3 regions of the Arthrobacter sp. NPDC055585 genome follow, and region 1 is predicted to be linked to each of the others. Evidence: riboswitches for the same ligand, from Rfam matches in the RefSeq annotation. Region 1 holds a riboswitch; each other region holds the start of a gene.
What was found. A riboswitch is a leader RNA that binds a small molecule or an ion and turns the genes downstream of it on or off. The one in region 1 is predicted to bind S-adenosylmethionine.
Positions count from the first base shown of each region.

Region 1 (5,690 bases):
CGCCGGAAGCGCCAGCGGAATGTTGCGCCCGGGGGAGCGGACGTGCGGCCCCAGAGACGCCAGATACCCGTAGCCAATAAAGGCAAAGTAGAGCAGCGCCGAGGATTCAAGGATGCCGGAGAAATCGGGTTCGGGCAGGGTGGCGAGCTTGGGATTGTCCGCGGGCAGTTCGGAGTTGACGGCTACTACGGCAACGAACGCGAGGACGGCAATGACGAACGCGACGATGAACCGGGACACCCAGTCGCTGCGGGTTGCCCCGAACAGATTGAGCGCCGCTGTCAGGACGGCGGCAGCGACGGCCACCGCCACCGCGTAGTCCGGTGCCAGGTAGGTGCCCAGCATCAGCGCCGCCACTGCGGCGGCGCTGAGCCGGGAACACAGGAAAATCCAGCCGGTCACAAAAGCCGCCGTGGGACCGAGGATTACCCGCGCTGCCCGGGTGCCGCCGTCGTCGTAATTGGCTTGGCCCTCGTTCAGTGCGGCACTGATCTGGAAAATCGCGGTGCCGCAGGCATAGGCGACGACGGCGGCGATCACCAGGGGAGCGGCCAGCGTGCCGCCGTCGGCAGCTACCGCTGAGGGGAAGACAATAAACACGCCCGCGCCGATGATCGAACCGATGCCGGCGGTAGTCGCGTCGAACCCGCCCAGCGGGCGTGCAGTAGCGGCATTGCCGGACAAACGGGCCTCCAATCGGTCAGCCCTTGGCCGGGAAGCGCGGGGAACACCGGTAAACTCAAAGAAGATCTCTACTCACAATGGGCGGAAACAGGTGGTTTCCGCAACCAATCGAAGTTGAAAGGACTGCTGTGCTGCGCACACATGCCCTTGGTTCCCTGAGGGCCGAGCATATTGGACAGACTGTCACCCTGGCCGGCTGGGTCGCCCGCCGCCGGGACCACGGAGGCGTCGCCTTCCTTGACCTGCGTGATGCCTCCGGTGTTGCCCAGGTTGTTGTCCGTGAAGAGGACGTCTTCCACGGCCTGCGCAATGAGTACGTCCTGCAGATCACCGGCAAGGTGGAGCGCCGCCCCGAGGGCAACGAGAACCCCGCCCTGGCCACCGGCGAGGTTGAGGTCATTGCGGACGACGTCGTCATCCTCAACACTTCCGATCCGCTGCCGTTCCAGATCGACGAGCACGTTGAGGTCGGCGAGGAAGCCCGCCTGAAGCACCGCTACTTGGACCTGCGCCGCCCGGCTCCCGCCGCTGCGATGCGCCTGCGTTCCGAAGCCAACCGCGTGGCCCGCGAACTGCTCCACGACGAGGGCTTCGTTGAAATTGAAACCCCCACGCTGACGCGTTCCACCCCCGAAGGTGCCCGCGACTTCGTGGTGCCGGCCCGCCTGGCACCCGGCTCCTGGTATGCGCTGCCGCAGTCCCCGCAGCTGTTCAAGCAGCTGCTGCAGGTTGGCGGCTTCGAGAAGTACTACCAGATTGCCCGCTGCTACCGCGACGAAGACTTCCGCGCCGACCGCCAGCCCGAATTCACGCAGCTGGACATCGAAGCCAGCTTCGTTGAAGAGGACGACATCATCGCCCTCGGCGAGCAGATCGTGAAAGCACTGTGGAAGCTGATCGGCGTCGAAATCCAGACCCCGATCGCCCGCATGACCTACGCCGACGCCATGGCCCGCTACGGCTCGGACAAGCCGGACCTGCGCTTCGGCCTGGAACTGACCGAGCTGACGGAGTTCTTCAAGGACACCACCTTCCGCGTTTTCCAGGCACCGTACGTCGGCGCCGTCGTGATGCCCGGCGGTGCCTCGCAGGCCCGCCGCACCCTCGATGCCTGGCAGGAATGGGCCAAGCAGCGCGGTGCCAAGGGCCTGGCCTACGTGCTGGTCCAGGAAGATGGCTCCCTCACCGGGCCGGTCGCCAAGAACCTCACCGACTTCGAGCGCGAAAACCTCGCAGAGAAGGTTGGCGCCAAGCCCGGTGACTGCATCTTCTTCGCCGCTGGCCAGACTAATGAAGCCCGTGCCCTGCTCGGCGCCGCCCGCGTTGAAATCGGCCACCGCACCGGCCTGATCGACCCGAAGGACTGGGCGTTCGTCTGGATCGTCGACGCCCCGATGTTCGAGCCCGCCGCCGCAGCTGTGGCAGCCGGTGACGTCGCAGCAGGCGAAGGCGAGTGGACAGCAGTGCACCACGCGTTCACCTCCCCGAAGCCCGAGTTCCTGGACACCTTCGACACCGATCCCGGCTCGGCCCTGGCCTACGCCTATGACATCGTGTGCAACGGCAACGAGATTGGCGGCGGTTCAATCCGTATCCACCGCCGTGACGTGCAGGAACGCGTGTTCAAGGTCATGGGCATCTCTGAAGAGACCGCCCAGGAGCAGTTCGGCTTCCTGCTTGAAGGTTTCAAGTACGGCGCTCCGCCACACGGCGGCATCGCCTTCGGCTGGGACCGCGTGGTGGCCCTGCTGGCCGGCGCCGACTCGATCCGCGACGTCATCGCCTTCCCGAAGTCCGGCGGCGGTTATGATCCGCTGACCTCCGCTCCGGCTCCGATCAGCGCCCAGCAGCGCAAGGAAGCCGGCGTTGACTTCAAGCCGGAGAAGAAGCAGGACAAGCCGGCTGAAAGCCCGGCCTCCTAGCCTGATCCAGCCGGAAAGACCCCGGCCGCCATGCTGGCGGCCGGGGTCTTTCGCTGTCCGGGCTAAGCGAAGGCAGGCACCGCGAGGTTCCTGAACGCCGAGCCGTGGAAGACGAGCGGCTCATGCGCGCCGTCGTGCGTTGAGTAGCCGTGGACACGCAGCAGGACGACGGCGTGGTCGCCGGCCGGAACCTCGTTCTCGATTGACGTTTCAAGCCAGAGGGCTGCGTCGTCCAGGAACAGGGAGCCGGTCTGTGTCTCGTGCAGGCTCAGACCCGCGAACCGGTCGCCGTCGCGGGAAGCGATCTGGCGGCACACGCCGTCGTGCTTCGACCCAAGGACGGAGACACCGATCCGGCCGGCCGACCGCAATACCGGCCAGGTGCGGGACGTGTTCTGCACCGCGAACATCACCAGGGGCGGATCCATGGACACCCCGACGGTAAAGGAAGAAGCCACGATTCCCTGAGGCGCGCCGTCGATTTCGGCGCAGAGTGCTGCAATTCCGGACGGGAAACGGCCGAAGGCCTGGCGCAGTGCGTTTGGCTGGAGATCGGTTTCAAGTGCCATGGAGATTCCTCTGCAGAACGCGCAGCCCGCGGTGCAAAACCGCGGAAGACGCTGTACTTGCCGGACCGGGAGATCCACCGGAACGGCCGAATCGTCACCTGGAGCACCCCGCTACAACGAGAGGGTTGCCGTCCAGCCGGCCAGGGCCTGTGGCTGGAACTCTTGATTCTGGCTACCAATCTAGGAGCGGGAGGGGGCCCGGGGCAAACGTCCGTCACATATCGGCAATGCCGGGCAACAGTTCGTAACGGGCGTTAACGGCTCAGGAACCGTCGAAGGCGGCAGCCCCCGCCGGTTTAGGGGCCGGACCTTCCGGACGGTCCCTGATACCCATCCTGTTCAGGACCGCCGGGCCCAGGACGGCACCGCTGAGGATGACCGCGCCCAGCACCAGGCACGACGCAGGCCAGGAGCCGCCGTCGTACAGGAAGCCCGCCAGCAGGGACCCGGCAGCGGCACCAATCAGTCCGGCGTTGCTCAGGAGCGCCATTCCGCGGCCGAGGCGGGCACCGCCTGCCTCCGCCACGACCGCCCCGTGCACTGGAATCAGCATTGCCCAGGACGCGCACGTTAACACCCACAATGCGGCGATCACGAGTGGTGACGGTGTGAACGCCAGGCATGCTGCGGCCGCCGCCGATGCAGCCGAAACAGCTGCGTAGCCGGCCCGGCGCCCCCGCCGCTCGGTGAACCGGTGGAGCACCCGCGGGAGGACAGTCAGTGCAATACCGCCGGGCAGGTAGACAAGTGCGATCTGGTAGACCTCCAGACCGACTGCGTTCTGCAGATGCAGCAGGAGCAGCAGTCCCACACCGGCCTCGGCCACTGCCGTCAAACCGGCCAGGAAAAGGAGCGGGCCAAGGCCGGAGCCTTTCGCCCTGCCGCGCGGATCGTCCTGGACCCGGGGCGGCGCGCTGCGGACCAGCAGCAGCCAGAGGGCGGCTGCCAGGCAGACAACGGCCAACGCAATGAAGACGCCGAAGAATCCGATGGTCGGCAGCAGCACCATGGCCGGGATCCAAAAGAACCAGGACCCGAAGGACTCGGAGGAAAGCAGCCCAGCCAGCGAACCCGAATCGGTGTCCAGCGACTCGGCGGCGACCGCGCGGACGGCTATCCAGAAGAGCGCACCACCGATACCGCCCACAGCCGCCGCTGCCACTGCCCAGGGCCAGGAGCCGGCTAGGGCGTAACCGAGGCAGCTGAGGGCGTAGAGGAACGCGCCCGCTGCTGCGATGCGGGTCCGGGTGAATGTGTCGGCCAGCCGGCCGGCTAGGGGCCGCGCTGTCACTGAGACAGCCAGTTCCACGGCGATGAGCATCCCAATGGCTGCGCTGCCGAGGCCGAGCTCAACCCCTGCCCACAGCGGGATCAGGAAGTCCACCAGCTCAGCTGAACCGCCCAGCGCGGCCGCAGCTGCTGCGAAGGGTTTGCGGGAGCCCGCTCCGTTTCTCATCCGCAGAGCCTAGCGGACGCCACCGGCACGCCTTTCCGCGCACGTGCGGCCAGCTATTACAGTGTCCGCATGAGACAACGCTGGTTCAAACAGGTAGACGTTTTCGGCAGAAAGCCGTACCAGGGCAACCCGCTGGCCGTGGTCCTGGACGGGGAAGACCTCGACGACGAGGCCATGCTGCAGTTCGCCCGCTGGACGAACCTCTCCGAAACCACCTTTATCCTGCCCGCTATCCAGGACGAAGCCGATTACCGGGTTCGGATCTTCACCCCGGGTGGTGAAATCCCGTTCGCAGGGCATCCGACGCTGGGAACCTGCCACGCGTGGACCGAGGCCGGTAACACGCCGATGAAGTCCGGGCTGGTGGTTCAGGAATGCGGAATCGGGCTGGTTCCCCTGCGGGTCAATGCCGGGCTGGCCGCCTTTGCCGCGCCGCGGCTCATCCGCACCGGGCCGGTGGAAGAAGGAACCCTGGCCCGGGTGACGGCAGCGCTGGGACTCACCCCGGACCAGGTCCGCGGCCACCAGTGGGTGGACAACGGGCCGGGCTGGCTGGGCCTGCTGCTGCCGGATGCGGAGACAGTCCTCTCGCTGCGCCCGGATCACGCTGCCATCGGCGACCTCCGGGTGGGAGTGATCGGACCCCAGCCCGAATCCGCTGAGACCGACTTCGAAGTCCGGGCCTTCGCTCCGGGACTCGGCGTCTCTGAGGATCCGGTCACCGGCAGCCTCAACGCAGGGCTGGCCCAGTGGCTGATCGGCGACGGCATTGCTGAGGAACGCTACACCGTCACCCAGGGCACCGCCGTCCACCGTTCGGGCCTGGTCCGGGTGTTCACCCGCGAGGGCCGTATCTGGGTCGGCGGGGAGTCCGTCACCTGCATCGACGGCTCCGTCTCCCTCTAAACGCACACCCGCACCTCCTTCCCTCGAGAGGCCAGTTACGGCTCTTTTGGGGGCTGAAAAGAGCCGTAACTGGCCTCTCGGCGGTTTTGGTTCCCGTCCAGGGCGGAATCGAGGGGGAGAGGGCACGGGTAGCCTTGAAGCGTGAATGACTTG
Region 1 covers NZ_JBSHIT010000007.1:149,587-155,276, forward strand. Annotated here, with positions in the region: gene ACWGQ2_RS13170 (APC family permease) at 1-684, opposite strand, end outside; gene aspS (aspartate--tRNA ligase) at 813-2,606, shown strand; gene ACWGQ2_RS13180 (flavin reductase family protein) at 2,669-3,175, opposite strand; SAM riboswitch class IV at 3,224-3,343, opposite strand; gene ACWGQ2_RS13185 (MFS transporter) at 3,438-4,631, opposite strand; gene ACWGQ2_RS13190 (PhzF family phenazine biosynthesis protein) at 4,701-5,537, shown strand; gene ACWGQ2_RS13195 (replication-associated recombination protein A) at 5,679-5,690, shown strand, end outside.

Region 2 (5,690 bases), on a different contig from region 1:
GTAGCCGTCAGTGCTCCAGCGTTGATCATGGCGTTCGCCGGGCGGCCGGTGCCCTCGGCGAGGGAAATCTCGTTGAAGGAATCCCCGGACGGTTCAACATCAACCTTCGCATCGACGTCGTCCATGCCGCGGTCCGCCAGTGCGAGCCCGTAGGTGAACGGCTTGGAGATCGACTGGATGCTGAACTCCTCACGGGTATCCCCAATCTCGTAGACGTACCCGTCCGCAGTGGCAAGGACAATGCCAAAGTTGTTCGGATCGACGTTCGCCATCGCCGGAATCGAACTGTACGGCTTGCCGTCCTTCAGGTCGGCTATCTCGGTGTGGATTCGCTGCAGGTAGTGATCAATGGGGGAGTCCATCCAACCAGCCTACGGGGGTCCTAAAACCCCGTGACCTGACCGTTACCTCTGTGTATACTGGCACGCAGTTGTTGTGTTGAGCGTTTGAACTTGAAGCGGCGAACCCCGAAACCAGGGCCAGCCGCTTTTTTTGTCCATACGCTGCATGGGACACTTCAGCTGGAAACTCCTCGACGGTCGGGGAAGTTTCGCCTCAGAAGGATGATTAAAAATGGCAACAGGCACCGTGAAATGGTTCAACTCCGAAAAGGGCTTCGGCTTCATCGAGCCCGATGACGGCAGCGCCGATGTTTTCGCCCACTACTCCGCCATCAACGCGAGCGGCTACCGCTCCCTCGAAGAGAACCAGAAGGTTAGCTTCGATACCGAACAGGGACCCAAGGGCCCCCAGGCGGTAAACATCCAGGCTGTCTAACCAAAGACTTCCGGCCCTTTCACGGGCCAGCTGGACTCAGGATGCAGGACGGTTTTCCGTCCTGCATCCTCTGTTTAACCACGCATCCATCAACTGCTGATGGGGAGCAACCGGCGGACATTCCCTGCGGCGGGCAGCCGGCGTACTTTGAACAGCATGGCCAGCAACAAGAAGAAGATGACTCCCGCAGACCTTGGACTGGACCTCAGCTCCGGCGCGCCGGATCAGCTCTACCGGTGGCTGCTCGCCAGCCTGCTGTTCGGCAAGCGCATTCAGCAGGAGATCGCCGCCCGCACCTGGCACGTCCTGATCGACAACGGGCTCACTGGCCCCGAAAAGTTTGCAGACGTCAGCCGGGACCAGCTGATGCGCCTGCTCACCGAAGGCGGCTACGTCCACTACCGCTGGAAGGAGGATGACGAGCTGCACACCGTGATGGCGGGAATCATCAGGGAGTTCGGTTCCGTATCGGACATGGTCAAGGACGCGGAATCCCCGGCAGAGCTCCGCCGCCGGCTCGAGCAATTCCCCGGCATAGGCCCGGTGACCGCGAACATCTTCCTGGAATGGGTGCCTGAACGCTTCAACGGCACATATGCCGGATGAGACCGGTGCTGCGGCAGGGCGGCCGGAGCAGGACATATCCGCCACACGGGCGTAACGCAGCACACAATTCCGGCCGGGTTCTGCCTATACTCCTAACAGCTTCAAGAACTGCGGCCGCCAAGCTCCGACTTGGCCGCATACCAACCCCACGCTCGTTGGGTGGTTCGGATGAAGAAGCGGCCTGCACTCGCCTTCGGGGCAACCGGTGCCAGGCAAGAGCACGCCGAAAGGACCGGCGCCCGGCGCCGCAGCCATGGACACTTCTGTACCCGTTTCCCTCAACGCAGTCAGCCTGCAGGATTACGAGGCCCTCGTCAGCATCCGGGAAGCTTTCGTCAACTTCCTGCTGGGCGAGCCTGCCGCCGCATGAGCGGTCCCTCGGGCCTGCTCCTGGATACACCGGTCCTGGCGGAGGTCCGCAGCGGATCGCCGGATCCCGCCGTCGTGGGTTTCCTCCGCAGCCGCAGCCACCTGCGCGTCTTTGTGTCGGCACTGACCATAGGCGAACTTGAGTCATCGTCGCCCGGATGGCTCCGCGAGCTGTCCTCCCGGTTCACGGCCAACATCCTGCCGGTGGACCACGAGGTTGCCCTGCTCTGGCGCACGCTTCCGGAAGCAGCGCCCGGGGATGCCCGTGGTGTCCTCCGGACCTGGCTCGCCGCTACGGCCATCCAGGGCAATTTGACGGTCGTGACCCCCGAACCTGAGGCGTTTGTGGCCTGTGGGGCCAGTGCGGTCAGCCCGTTCACGGAATTCCACTGAGTGCAAGCCCTGTGAGAGAATTCATTGTCCCGGGTGAGGCCGGGCACACTGCCGCGTGCTGTCCTGGCGCCGCGGCCACTCGCTAGTTAGGAATTCTTGGCCGATGGCTGAAAACAATCCCCGCGCTGACGCGGTACCGCATTCGGAGCGGATCGATGATGACGGCGGCAAGGCTGCCAAATGGAAAATAGTTGGCCCCGGACTCGTGGTTGCGGCCACGGGTGTTGGCGCAGCCGACATGGTTGCGACCCTGGTCGCGGGCTCACGCTACGGCTATGGCCTGCTCTGGGCAGTCATCCTCGGCGTCATCCTGAAGATCATCCTGGTTGAGGGAGCGGGCCGCTTCACGCTCGCCACCGGCAAGACCATCTTCGAGGGCTGGCGTTCCCTGGGCCGCTGGACCACCTGGTACTTCGGCCCGTACATCATGATCTGGGGCTTCGTTTACGGTGCCACGGCCATGTCTTCCGCCGCGCTGCCGCTGGCGGCGGTCTTCCCGTTCCTGCCGCTGTGGGCCTGGGCGATTGTGATGGGCCTGGCAGGCTTTGTGATGGTGTGGTTCGGCAAGTACGCCACGTTCGAGAAGATCACCGCGGCCCTCGTCGGGCTGATGTTCATTACCGTTGTCGGTCTGGCAATCATCGCCACCCCGAATATCCCGGAGATGTTCAAGGGCCTCGTCCCGATGATCCCCGAAGGCGGCATCGTCTACACGCTGGCGCTTGCCGGCGGCGTCGGCGGCACCATCACGCTGGCTGCCTACGGCTACTGGCTGCGTGAAAAGGGCTGGTACACGCCTAAGTGGATGAAGGTCATGCGCATCGACAACTCGATGGCGTACGTCATGACTGGCATCTTCGTCATCGCCATGCTCATCGTGGGTGCCGAAGTTGTGCGCACCGCGGGCATCACCCTCAGCGCCGGAGACAAGGGACTGCTGGATCTCTACGACGTGCTGAAGCTCGAATACGGCGACTTCGTGGGTACCGGCTTCCTGATCGGTTTCTGGGCAGCGTCCTTCTCCTCCATCATCGGGGTCTGGAACGGCGTTTCCCTGATGTTCGCCGATTTCTGGGGCAACATGCGCGGCAAGGAATCCGGCCACCCGGACACCCGCGTGGGCGGCAAGTACTTCAAGTTCTACGTCCTGTGGCTGACCTTCCCGCCCATGATCCTCTTCGCCCTGGGTCAGCCGATCGGCCTGATCCTGGCGTACGGCGTGCTGGGCTCGCTGTTTATGCCGTTCCTCGCAGTCACCCTGCTGGGCCTGCTGAACGGCAAGCGCATCCCCAAGGAATGGGCCAACCGTCTGCACACCAATATCGCGCTGGGTCTCACCGCCCTGCTGTTCATCATCCTGGGCCTGCAGCAGGCCTGGAAGGCTCTCGCACCGGTACTCGGCGGGGAGTAATCCCGCGAGCCGGACGGGCTCCCGGGCCCCTTCCGGGGAGCCCGGATCGAAGCACCCGAAACTGCCCTGCCGCGCCCTCGCGCAGCAGGGCAGTTTAGCGTATTGCACCTGCTTCCACGAGGGAAAAACGCAGTTCGAAAATATGTAGGGAAAGCCCATCTACGCCCCGAGCACCCTCCGCTACGCTGTAATGGCGAGAGAAGGTTGCAGCATGGAAATCAGCGCAGCGGGTGGCCTGAATCGTCTGATTGCGGGCCGATACCGACTCATCGAACCTATTGGCCACGGTGGCATGGCCACCGTCTACCGAGGACTGGACGAGGCTCTCGGCCGCGACATCGCCGTGAAGCTCTTCCGGGCCAGTGCTGTTGACCCCGACGACGTCGGGCGGCAGGAAACCGAGATGCGGCTTCTGGCTTCCCTCACCCATCCCGGGCTGGTCACGCTCTACGACGCAGGCAAGGACGACGCCGGACGAGACGACGGTCCCGACGGTGAACCCCGGGCTTTCCTGGTCATGGAACTCGTGGACGGGCCGGATCTGCGCAAACGGCTGCGTGAAAAACCGGTACCGGCCGCTGATGTTGCCTACATTGGTGCGGAACTGGCCGGCGCGCTGGCCTACATCCATGCGCGGGGCGTTATTCACCGGGACGTAAAACCTGCGAACATCCTGTTGCCGCCGGCCGTCGCCGGGACGGCGCCCCGGGCACAACTTACGGACTTCGGAATCGCCCGGGTGATCGACGGCGCCCGGTTCACAGCGACCGGAGCCACGCTGGGGACAGCCAATTACCTCAGCCCGGAACAGGCATCAGGCCGTTCGGCCTCCGGGGCTTCGGACATCTATTCCCTTGGCCTGGTGCTTCTGGAATGCCTGACCGGCAGGATCGAATTCGGCGGCAGCCCTCTTGAAGCTGCAGTGGCCCGGCTGAGCCGGGATCCGGAGATTCCCGACTCACTGGGAAAACAGTGGCAATCGCTTCTGACGGGTATGACGGCGCGTGATCCGGACTCCCGGCCCACTGCGGCGGAAGTCTCATCTGCCCTTCTGGACTACCGATGGGCGGTTCCTGACCCCGCCGCTTCTGCTGGAGCGCAGGCCCAGGGCCCTCAGGCACTGGGTCCAACGACTGAGCGCCCGGCGGGCTCGGATACCGCTGACATACGGGACCCTGCCAACGACACAGCAGCAGCGGAATCCGGCGCATCCGCGGCAGCCCTGGCTGCCGGAGCGGAGTCCGGTCCGGCGGCTGTACCCGGGGCAGACGCACCATTGCCTTCACCTGCGGCGGCGTTTGGCGGAAAGGACGTCCGCACACCCGCCATGGAACGTGCCGCGGCAGCCTACCTGGCCAAAGACGCATCGGACCATCCCGACATACACACACCGGCAGCTCCGCCCACGCCTCCTTCCATCGGAATCGTGCAGGGTGGGGTCCCAGCCGGCCGCAAACACAAGGCGCGCTCCGGACGACGATCCTCAGCGGTCATGGCACCAGCCTTTCCGCTGCCTCCCGGCCGTGCTGTGCTGGCCGGGCGCGCGCTGCTCGCGGTGCTCGCCATGACCGTCCTGACAGTCGCCGTCGTCCTGGCTGCTGGCAGGGTAGGAGCAGCCGACTCAGTGAACCAGCAGCCGGCACCGGGCCAGATCGGCGGGACGAGCACCGGCGGCCCGCCGTAGTCCAGCCGCTCCACGCCGGTTTAGGCTGCGGGGCAGCCGGCTGCATACTGGAATGATGAGTTTCCCGTCCCCCGCCCAGACCGACCGCTGCCCTTGCCTGAGCGGAGAAACCTACGGGAACTGCTGCGACCGGTTCCACTCCGGCAGCGCACAGGCTCCGACAGCAGAGGCACTGATGCGTTCGCGGTACAGCGCCTTCGTCACCGGAGACACCGGATACCTTCTGCGTTCCTGGCACCCCAGCACCCGGCCGCCGGAACTTGAGCTGGACCAGGACCTGCGGTGGCGGCGCCTGGACATCATCGCCACTGAGGCAGGAGGACCGCTGGATACAGCCGGCTCCGTCACCTTCGAAGCGCACTACCGCCAGGACGGCGCAGCCGGCGTGCAGCGTGAACGCTCAGAGTTCGTCCGGGAGGACGGCCGATGGCTCTACGTCGCGGGCCAGTA
Region 2 covers NZ_JBSHIT010000001.1:378,993-384,682, reverse strand. Annotated here, with positions in the region: gene glsA (glutaminase A) at 1-362, opposite strand, end outside; gene ACWGQ2_RS01625 (cold-shock protein) at 574-777, shown strand; gene ACWGQ2_RS01620 (hypothetical protein) at 934-1,383, shown strand; SAM riboswitch class IV at 1,483-1,608, shown strand; gene ACWGQ2_RS01615 (hypothetical protein) at 1,750-2,145, shown strand; gene ACWGQ2_RS01610 (Nramp family divalent metal transporter) at 2,249-3,556, shown strand; gene ACWGQ2_RS01605 (serine/threonine-protein kinase) at 3,768-5,240, shown strand; gene ACWGQ2_RS01600 (YchJ family protein) at 5,296-5,690, shown strand, end outside.
Region 2: linked by a shared signal. The riboswitch ahead of ACWGQ2_RS01615 (hypothetical protein) and the one ahead of ACWGQ2_RS13180 (flavin reductase family protein) in region 1 are both predicted to bind S-adenosylmethionine.

Region 3 (5,690 bases), on a different contig from region 1:
TACCGCCCACCACAAAGGACAGGCCGGTGAACACCTTGATGTCCCCGGGCAGCCGCCCGGCATCGACGGCGCGTGCCCGGACCCCGGCGGCTACCTTCGCGGCATGGGCGGGGTTGGGCGCAAAAATGAACGTGGCTTCGGCGTTGGCTGCGGCGAACTGCTGCCCGCGGCCGGAGCTGCCGGCCTGGAAGAGCACCGGAGTGCGCTGCGGAGAGGGTGAACTCAGGTGCGGTCCGTCGATCGAGTACCATTCGCCGCGGTGATGGATCTTGTGGACCTTGTCCGGGTCCGTGTGCAGGCCGCTGGCCTTGTCCTGGACCAGCGCGCCGTCGTCCCAGGATCCTTCCCAGAGCTTGTAGACGGCGTCGGTGTATTCATCCGCCCAGTCATACCGGCGGTCGTGCCCGGTGAGGCCGTCGCCGTCGAAGTTGCGGTGCGCGTTCTCCAGCACGGAGGTGACGATGTTCCAGCCGGCCCGGCCGCCGGAGAGGTGGTCCAGCGTGGACATCTGCCGGGCGAACTGGAAGGGATGGCTCTGCACCACGGACGACGTCGCGGCCAGCCCAATCTCACGGGTGGCACCGGAGAGCGCGGCGAGCAGCAGCAGCGGATCGTTGGCGGGCACCTGCAGACCGCGGCGCACGTGGGAGGCCCACCCGCCGTCGTGGTTGCCGTACAGTCCAACGACGTCGGCGAAGAACAGCGCGTCGAACTTCGCGTCTTCCAGCTGGCGGGCCAGGTCCGTCCAGAAGGACAGTTCGTTGAAGCGATGCTGTTCGGCGTCGGGGTGGCGCCACTGGCCACCGCGGATGTGGCTGGTGGTGTTCATCAGGAAGGCGTTCAGCAGCAAGCGCGGACGCGGACCTACAAAGCGGGTACTGGGAATAGTCATGGCAAAGCTTTCGATAGAAGTCAGAGGCGCTTGTCAGCGCGGCGGGAGAGCCAGGAACCGCCCAGCTGCACGGCCTGCACCAGCAGGACCATCAGCACAATCGCGGTGAGCATCAGCCCGGTTTCGTAGCGGTAGTAGCCGTACCGGATGGCGAAGTCGCCGATTCCGCCACCGCCCACCAGTCCCGCCATCGCGGAGTAGGAGATGAAGCTGACGGTCATGATGGTGACGGAACTGATGAGCGCCGGACGCGCCTCGACCAGCAGGACGTCGCGCACAATCTGCCCGCGGGTAGCTCCCATGGAGCGGGCCGCTTCCACCACGCCCCCGCCCAGAGCGGTGATGTTCTGCTCCACGAACCGGGCGAAGTACGGAATCGCGTTGATGGTCAGCGGCACGATCACAGCTGCGGTGCCGATGGTGGTTCCCACCACAAACCGGGTGAACGGGATGATCGCGATCAGCAGGATCAGGAAGGGGAAGGACCGCACCAGGTTCACCAGTGAGTCCAGTACCCGGTGCAGCCGGGGTTTGTGACCCAGCCCGTCCGGTCCCAGAGTGTAGAGCAGGACGCCCAGCGGGGTGCCGATCAGCACCGCCAGCGGAATGGCGACCAGCAGCATGGTGCCGGTCTGGCCCAGGGCGGCAAGCAGTTCCGGCCAGACTTCGGCAATGCGCTCAAGCAACGCGGGCTCCTTCCCGGCGGTCCGCACGATCCAGGGTGATTTCATCCGAGATCAGGTACCGGCCAATGGCGGTGGCCGGCGTGAAGCCTGGCCGGTTCAGCTCTGCGAGCGCGAACTGTTCAACCACCCGGCCTTCCTCCATGACAGCCACGTTGTCAGCGATGGCCTTGATGACGTTCATTTCATGGGTGACCACCACAATCGTGATGCCGAACCGTGCGTTGACGTCGCTGAGGTACTGCAGCACCGAGGCGGTGGTCCGGGGGTCGACGGCGGAGGTCGGCTCGTCGCACAGCAGCACCTTGGGCCGGGTGGCCAGGGCGCGGGCGATGGCCACCCGCTGCTTCTGCCCGCCGGAGAGTTTGGCCGGGTAGGTGCCGGCCTTCTCCGAGAGGTCGACGACGGCGAGCGCCTCCAGTGCGCGGGTGCGGCGTTCGGAAGCACTCTTCACGCCGGCGAACTTCAGCGAGAGTTCAACGTTCTGCGCAGCAGTGCGGTTGTTCAGCAGGTTGAAGTGCTGGAAGATCATTCCGATCTCATGCCGCGCGGCGCGCAGTTCTGCGTCCGCCAGGCCGGTCAGGTCCGTTCCGTCCACCAGGACCCGTCCGGAGGTGGGCCGTTCAAGCAGGTTGATGTTGCGCAGCAGGGTGGACTTCCCGGCGCCGGAGAACCCGATGATGCCCTGGATGCTGCCCTTGGGTATTTCGAGGCTGACGCTGTCCACGGCCATAAAGGCGGATTCACCGCCTCCAAAGACGGTGGAGACGTTTTCAATTCTGATCATGCTGTCCTCCTGAGGTCTAAACCCGGGAAGAGGGGCACGCAGCGGTCCCCGGTCTGCGCCCGTGCAGCAAGGCACGGGTGCAGCGGACCGGATTAGAGCAGGTGCTTCTCCATCGGTCCTGGCGGTAGCACCCTTCTTCGGCGGGGTTAGCCCGCGGAAGGGGGTTGCTGCGGCGTCACGGAGCCAGGTCTCTCAGCCGCTCTGGATGGTTACGGCACTATCTAAACCGGCTGCACCCCGTGAGGGCCAGAACATTTCCCTGTGCGGCCCTATGCGTCGGTACGTAACGCGGCACTGCGTCACAATCCGTTTTGTTACGCCGTGCCGGACGAATGCAGCCACGGTCCCGTGCCAATTCAAACGGAGGGTCCGTCCGCGGCGCGGGAGCACCGATTACCTGGCGGATCCGAGAAGATGGGACCGTGACCCTTCCGGAACGCCCTGCCCTCTCTTCCTCCCTCGGTGCAGGCGAATTCCGCCGCTGGTACTGGCTGAAGGAGGAGCTGCAGGCGTTTGCCCGCGCGCAGCAGATCCCGGCCGGAGGTTCCAAGGAACTGCTGGCCGAACGGATTGCCGCGTTCCTGGCAGGCGGGCCGCTTCCGGCCCCTGCTGCGAAGCCCCGAAGCTGCCAACAGCGGCTTGTTCCTCCGCTGACTATCCACACGGTGGTTCCGGCCGGGCACCCCTGTAGCCAGGTGCTGCGGGAGTTCTTCGTCAACGCCCTCGGGCCGGGTTTCCGCTTTGATGCGCCCATGCGTGAGTTCTTCGCCGCCAATGACGGGACGGCTACACTGGCTGCTGCATTGGATCACTGGCACGCCACACGAGCGGCTGCCGCCCGGCCGATCGGCCCGCAGTTCGAGCTGAACCGCTTCGCGCGGGACTGGCACGCTACACATCCCGGCGGCACCAGGGACCAGATGCTCGCAGCTTGGAAACTACACCGCTCCCTCCCCGCTGATCAGCGAGGCTAGGCCCTAGCGGCTGCCGATCGCAGCCAGTTCTTCCCGGATGTTTTCCGGCTCTTCCTCCAACGGCATGTTCAGATCGTCCTGCACTCCGTCCAGGGTGCCCGGCGGGTCAGCCTGCAGCGGTTCGAAGAAGGCTTCGAAATCGGTGACCGGCTCTCCGTCCCCGGCGATAAGTTCAAGGGTCTTGCCCAGGGCTTCATCCGAGGAAAGGGCCTGCACCAGTACCTGCGCAATCTGGGTGCGGGCGATGCCGCCGTCAGCCGGGGTGCCGGTTCGCCGCCGGTCTCCCTGCAGCGCTACTTCCCGGTCCTGGCCGGGCTCGTTGTAGTCGAACCAGCCGGGCCGGATGATGGTGTACGGCAGTCCGCTGGCGCGGAGCAGGCGTTCGGACCGCCGTTTCCAGTCCACCAGGGTGCCGAAGGCCGTCCTGTTGGTCAGGCCGATGGCCGTCATCAGCACCACCCGGACACGGCGTCCGTGCAGTGCCAGCAGGACGTTCCGCACGCCGTCGTAATCCACCGCCTGCGGGTCTTCTCCGCCGTTGGCGCCGTGCGTGAAGATAATGGCATCCACGCCGTCGACCGCTTTGGCGAGGGTCGCGGGCCGGGTGACGTCACCTTCCACCACTTCGGCCTCCGGCGGCAGTACTTGAGCTGCCTTGAGCGGACTGCGGGCCAGCGCACGGACGGTATACCCCTTCCGGACGGCCTCCTGGACAACCAGCCGGCCAATTCCGCCGGTCGCGCCCACCACCAGTACAGTGCTCATTCCGGCCTCCCTGGCCTTTTAGAGTCCAAACCTCCCGGCTTCGATCACCGGGCAGGTGTCCATAACGACGTCGAGGCCAGCGGCTGCGGCACGCTGCGCTGCCCCTTCATCCACCACACCCAGCTGCAGCCAGACGGCCTTGGCACCAATTTCGATGGCCTGGTCCACGATGTTCCCCACTTTGGCGGAGTTCACGAAGCAGTCCACCACGTCCACCGGGCCGGGTATCTCCGAGAGCCGGGTATAGCCCTTATTGCCCTGCACTGCCTCGCCGGAAAGATTGACGGGGATAATTTCCATGCCCAGGGAATCCTGCACAAACCGGGAAACACCCACAGCGGGGCGGGCCGGGTTGTTCGACAAGCCGACTACCGCCCACCGGCCCTTGTCCGTGAGCAGCCTGGTGATGACTTCCGGGTCATTGCGGTGCGCCATGCTGTGCCTCCTGGGATGTCTGCCGGGCTCCCACCCTACGCCAGGGGAACACGGCGGGCTGCGGCACTATTCCAGGAAGGCGTCCACGGCGGCGGCGAGGGTGGCGTCCTCCAGCCCATGCCAGCTGCCCTCCAGCAGCTGAAAGGAGCCCTCGGGCAGCAGCTCGGCTGTCTGGCGGGCCCATTCGCGCAGCCGGTCATCGCTTCCGGAACTGGCCAGCACCAGCACAGGCACACGGATTCCGGTCAGACTCTGCACATCGGTTTCCAGCAGCAGGGTCAGGTCATAGGAGATGGTGTGCGCCGCCTGCTCGAACGGCGCCGGATCGGAGGCATCGATTATCTCTTCCGGCACTCCGATGGATTCTTGGAAAAGCCGGATGGCTCCGGCGCGGTCACCTGTGGACAGCAGCTCTTCCAGCTCCGGGCGGATATCCGGCTCTCCGTCGCCGCCCTCGGTGAGCGGCGGTTCCACGGCGATGACGCTGGAGATAACAGCTGACTCCGACGCCGCCCGCAGTGCGAGCACGGCGCCGGAAGAAGTTCCTAGGAGGTCTGCCGTTCCGCCGGCGGTTTCCACGACGGCCAGCAGATCGTCCACTTCGGATTCGGGGGTGTATTCCTCCCCGTCTCCGCTCTCGCCCTTGCCCCGGCGGTCGTATGTATAGACGGTGTGCCCCTCCGCCAGCAATTCGGCAACCCCGGCCATGGAGGACGTAGTCCGGTCCATCATGATCGGGTCCACCACCACCAGGGGCGGTCCCTCGCCCTGCCGCTGCCATGCAATCGGCGTTCCGTCAGCGGAAAGCACACGTCCTGAGGCACTGGCTGCTGGATCCATGGGGGTCTCCTTGGCGGGAGGGTGGGAGCCGAAGATGACGGGCCGTCCCTCCAAGGTAGAAGGGCCGCCCCCGGGGGTCAATAAGCATGCCGTCCCGGAGCTGCCTTAGAGTTCCGCGGCGACGGCCCGCAGCACCTCGGTGACGTCGGCCTTGCCCTGGCCGTAGTCGAACAGCGTGGTGGGGACGTTCGGGGTGCTGGCTGCGCTCACGCGTGTGGTGCGGGCATCGATTGGTTCGAAGGACAGGACAATGACGGCGCCGAAGGACTTCCAGTTCCCACCGGCCACGATTTCCGCCCGTTCCCGCCAGATGG
Region 3 covers NZ_JBSHIT010000005.1:260,346-266,035, reverse strand. Annotated here, with positions in the region: gene ACWGQ2_RS11065 (LLM class flavin-dependent oxidoreductase) at 1-892, opposite strand, end outside; gene ACWGQ2_RS11060 (methionine ABC transporter permease) at 913-1,578, opposite strand; gene ACWGQ2_RS11055 (methionine ABC transporter ATP-binding protein) at 1,571-2,362, opposite strand; SAM riboswitch class I at 2,469-2,574, opposite strand; gene ACWGQ2_RS11050 (DUF6434 domain-containing protein) at 2,785-3,336, shown strand; gene ACWGQ2_RS11045 (SDR family oxidoreductase) at 3,340-4,101, opposite strand; gene ACWGQ2_RS11040 (CoA-binding protein) at 4,120-4,536, opposite strand; gene ACWGQ2_RS11035 (alpha/beta fold hydrolase) at 4,603-5,376, opposite strand; gene ACWGQ2_RS11030 (hypothetical protein) at 5,482-5,690, opposite strand, start outside.
Region 3: linked by a shared signal. The riboswitch ahead of ACWGQ2_RS11055 (methionine ABC transporter ATP-binding protein) and the one ahead of ACWGQ2_RS13180 (flavin reductase family protein) in region 1 are both predicted to bind S-adenosylmethionine.